One region of the Roseburia sp. AF42-8 genome, then DNA from elsewhere that is predicted to be linked to it. Evidence: a T-box and tRNA genes for the amino acid it is inferred to sense, from the RefSeq annotation. Region 1 holds a T-box; the other holds one or more tRNA genes.
The links. The T-box of region 1 lies ahead of DW059_RS01575 (proline--tRNA ligase). A T-box ahead of a tRNA ligase gene usually reads a tRNA of that ligase, here a tRNA-Pro.
Positions count from the first base shown of each region.

Region 2: it encodes a tRNA-Pro, which carries the amino acid that the T-box ahead of DW059_RS01575 (proline--tRNA ligase) is inferred to sense. The anticodon was not compared.

Region 1 covers NZ_QTVB01000002.1:110,388-112,798, reverse strand. The annotation lists gene DW059_RS01575 (proline--tRNA ligase) at 1-1,536, opposite strand, end outside; T-box leader at 1,609-1,836, opposite strand; gene DW059_RS01570 (DUF4340 domain-containing protein) at 1,875-2,411, opposite strand, start outside.
Region 2 covers NZ_QTVB01000013.1:5,700-8,110, forward strand. The annotation lists gene DW059_RS07245 (diguanylate cyclase domain-containing protein) at 1-1,372, opposite strand, end outside; tRNA gene DW059_RS07250 (tRNA-Pro) at 1,541-1,614, shown strand; gene DW059_RS07255 (methylglyoxal synthase) at 1,832-2,305, shown strand; partial or broken gene DW059_RS07260 (Hsp20/alpha crystallin family protein) at 2,410-2,411, opposite strand, start outside.

The DNA.
Region 1 (2,411 bases):
ACTTACGGTACGGTCATCATAGATAACTTCAATACCGGCATTCTGCATTTTCTCATATAAATCATCAGCAAAAGCCTTTACTTCTTCATTATCCGGTCTTACTGCACAAAGGTGGACCTGCCATGGAGCAATTTCTTTTGGCCAGATTGGACCATACTCATCATGATGGGCTTCACATACAGCAGCAGCAAGTCTTCCGACACCGATTCCATAGCAGCCCATGATTGGAGTCTGTCTCTCACCATCTTTATCTACATAAGTCATCTTCATGGACTTGGTATATTTGGTTCCAAGCTGGAAGATATTTCCCACTTCAATACCTTTAGAAATACGGACGGTCTTCTTACCACATTTCGGGCAGATTCCGCCTTCGTATACCTTAGCAAAATCATGATATTCTGCGTCTTTTACATCACGCTCCATATCAAGTCCTTTGAAGTGGTATTCCTCTTCATTTGCTCCGCAGGATAAGTTATTTCTTCCTTCCAGAGACTTATCATATAAAACCACATGAGGTGCATTGATATGTAAGCCAACCGGTCCGATATAGCCTGCATTTAATCCGCATTCTTCTGTAATAACAGCAGCATGAATCTGATCACCAAGATAATTAACAAGCTTGGTCTCATTGATTTCCAGATCGCCACGGATAAATACAACCACATAGCTGTCATCTGAATTTTTCTGATAAACAACTGCTTTACAGGAGTTGTTTGTCTTATCGCCAAAGAATTCACAGATATCTTCAATGGTATGGATATTTGGTGTATGAACCTTTTCCAGTTCTGCTGATTCTGCGGCTCTTGGAATGTCAGAAATATTTTCTGCAGCTTCCATATTTGCTTTGTATCCACAATCATCACAAAGTACAATGGAATCTTCTCCAATCGGAGTAAGAAGCATGAACTCATGGGAAAGACTTCCACCCATCATACCGGAATCAGATGCAACGGATACCACTTCCGGAATACCGGCTCTTTCAAAAATACGCTCATATGCCTTGTGTACTCTCTGATAATACTGTTCCAAATCTTCCTGGCTGGTATGGAAGGAATATGCATCCTTCATGGTAAATTCTCTCACACGGATTAATCCGGCACGAGGTCTTGCTTCATCACGGAATTTGGTCTGAATCTGATAAATCATAAAAGGATATTTGGTATAGCTCTGTGCATACTCACGAACCAGCTGTACGGCTGCTTCTTCATGGGTCATACCAAGTACCATCCTGGCACCGTTTCTGTCTGTGAAACGAAGCAGCTCGTCTCCGATGCTTTCATATCTTCCGGATTCTTCCCAGATAGATGCAGGCATAACAACCGGGAACTGAACTTCCTGTCCGTCTACCTTGTCCATCTCTTCACGAAGAATCTGCTCAATCTTACGTGTAATTCTCTTTAATGGCAGGAATGAAGAATAGATACCATTTGCCACATATTTGATGTATCCACCTTTTACCATAAGTGCATGACTGTCAATCACACAATCTGCCGGTCTCTCTTTAAACCGGTCACCAACTAATTTTTCCAGTTTCATTTTCTTATCTCCTTTTTCTATTCTTGCAACTCATCTGCTTAAAGCAATATAAAAGCCCTAAGCTATGATTTAGCTTAGGGCGAATGTTTCATCCGTGGTACCACCTAAATTCAGGACTGCTCCTGCACTCCGGCACATCTTCTTATGCCTTCTCTCTGTAACGGGAGAACCCGACATACCTTCACTTCTGCTTGGATATGCAGCTCCAAGACTGGTTCATCATCTTCCGTCAAAAACTCTCACCTGCCGTTTTCTCTCTGAAGGCTTCCAATGATTACTATTTCTCTTCCACACTTTCTCATATATTTTACCAACGGATATTTTACTTGTCAATCCTTTTATTCCGCAATTTCGGTTGTGCTTTCCGTATCCCCGTCTTGTAGAGTATCAGCTTCTTCTGTCTCTTCCGGCTGTTCAGTCGCCGATTCCTCAGTACTCTCCGTTACTGTAAGATCCGCGATTCCTTTCTGATAAGTGGTATATACTGCACTTCCTGCCAGATAAATACTATCAGACTGATCCGTCTTTACATAATACTGGCTCAGCATGTCATTTTTATTTCCGATCAGAAGTGTTGTTGTTCCATCCCCTGTCGTCAGGGTAATGGTATTTGACGGCGTTTCAAGCCCATACTCTGATAAGTCCTCATAATCCCTGATTTCCTGGTCTGCTGTAAGCTGTGCTGCGGTGATAACCAATGGTTCCACGGCATCCTGGTCTAATGCAATGCTTTTATCTGCCTCATAATACCAGGTGTCATCTTCTTTTACAAAAGACAGTGTCTCATTATTATACTGATAAGAAAATGCATTTACATCTTCTGTGTTAACATCTGTCACCATAACTTTGGATGCTTCTTCCTCTTCCTGTTTTTT
Region 2 (2,411 bases), on a different contig from region 1:
CACCGGAGTTAATCAAATCTCTTGTAAAGGAAGGTACAAACCAGGCTTTCCGGTTAGAATCCATGATTTCTTTTTCTAGCTGGAAGACATCCGCAGAATGAACGTATTGCTGGGTAAAGGATAAAATGCCGGAAAGCTGTGTCTGCAGCAGTTCTTCCTCCGAGAAGTTAATCAGTGTACGGAGTAATGAAGTAAGTTGCTCTAGGAGCATTTCTCCGGAAATATGGGGATATGCAGTAAGCTTTCTCAGATAACGAATCAGAGGCTCGTTGGAGAAGTCAGTTCCCTTCCGGATAAAGATTTCTTCATATATATTTTCAAAATATGCATGTAGAACTTCGATATAGTAATTACGATCTTTTTCGTATGAAATGGAAGAGAATAATTCCTCAGCCATAGCATCGACCTGCTGGTGTATAAAATCGTGCAGCTGCTCCATGCTGATATGACACAGTGTGGTAAAGCCGGTGTGCAGCTGGCAGCCGCAGGAGCTTCTCTGGTGAAAAATGGCTGACATCCGGCAGGATTGTGGCTTCTTTCCCTGACAGAGCATAAGCGCATTCTGTAATGCCTGGTAGCTGAACTGGAAGCTGCTGTGGGAAACACTGGTCAGTGGTGGCTCCATGGTTTTTGCGTGGTCAATGTCGTCAAAACCGGTAATGGCAATGTCATGTCCCACCAAAAGGTCTCTTGCAGCACAGACGCGGTATCCTGCCTTTGCCATATTATCATTTGCAAAAGCAATTGCCTCTAATTCCGGGTTGTGGTCTAGAATATATTCCACCTGCTCGGTGACAAGCTCTGAGTAGTTGCCATAGACGACCATATCATTCGTGACCGGAAGCTGATGTTCCGCCATAACATCGCGGTAGGCTTTCAGTCGTTCATTGGAGTCTTTGTTGTTAGCTGGTCCTGCTACAAAAGCAATCTTACGATAGCCATGGACATTCACAAGATGTTCGATACATTGCCGCATGCCGTTGTAGTTGTCAGCAATCAGGTATGGAATGTCAGAATCGTCCGGTGTGTCCTCTAACATCAGAAATGGAATATCTTTATAATGGGAAAGAAAGTCTGCCTTTACCTGGTTGCTTTTAAAAATAGAAAGAGAACCATAGGTAATAATGAGTGCATCTGGTTTGGTAAAATGCACATAATCATAAATCGTATCAAACTGATAATTATAGTCCCCGTCAAAACTGCAGGATAAAATATCTTTACAATATTGTGGCATCTGAGGTCCCATCAGAAAAATAATATTGATATCTTCTTCTCTGGCACAGGTATAGAAGCCTCGAAGTAAGTCTTCTGAGTAGCTGGACTGGGTGTCACCTAACATAATTGCAATTGTTGGTCTCTGGTTGTTCTCCATAATGTGCCTTTCTCTGGTAAAAAAAGTTGCTTCGGCATTGTAAAAGCCGTTCTTATGATTGACTTAAGTATAACATAAAACGATTAAGTAGAAAAGAAAATAAAAATATTACTGGACAAAAAATGTGATATATGCTAATATAGTTGAGCGTGTGAAAGAACTGAATAACGATGCGTGGCTCAGCTTGGTAGAGCGCTGCGTTCGGGACGCAGAGGTCGCAGGTTCAAATCCTGTCGCATCGACGAAAAAAACGAGTACACTGTTAAGTGTACTCGTTTTTTATATGAAGATTTCTACCCCAATATTGTCTGGAATCATCTTGTCATGTTATAATGAACGTAAGCAAGTCAATATATAAGCGTGATTGGCGAGCTGCAATTGTTTATCAGGAGTTGATTTTCACTTGATAAATGAAAAGGTTGGAAAATAATACAATAAAGGAGAAGACACAATATGAGTATGGAACCGGATTTTCTTACTTTGACAATCGGAAAACAGAAAAATATTGCATTGATTGCCCATGATGGAAAGAAAGCAGAACTGATCCAGTGGTGCAAAGACAATGTAGAAATTTTAAAGAAGCATTTCCTTTGTGGAACCGGAACAACGGCAAAAATGATTACAGACCAGACGGGACTGCCGGTAAAAGGCTATAACAGCGGTCCGCTGGGCGGAGACCAGCAGATTGGTGCTAAGATAGTAGAGGGAAAAGTAGACTTCGTGATTTTCTTTTCAGATCCGCTTACTGCAGCACCTCATGACCCGGATGTAAAAGCGCTGCTTCGTATTGCACAGGTATATGACATCCCGATTGCAAATAATAAGGCAACTGCAGATTTTATGATTCATTCCGAGTTGATGGATGAAGAATATAATCACAATGTGATTAATTTTAATAAGAATATCAGACAGCGGGCATCGACGATAAAGTAATGTCAGCTAAACTACGAGAAACACGCAAAGCGTGTTTCTCACATAAAAAGGAGAGGCGGTGTGAATACTCACACCGCCCCTTTTTCCTTTTAATTATCCTGGTATT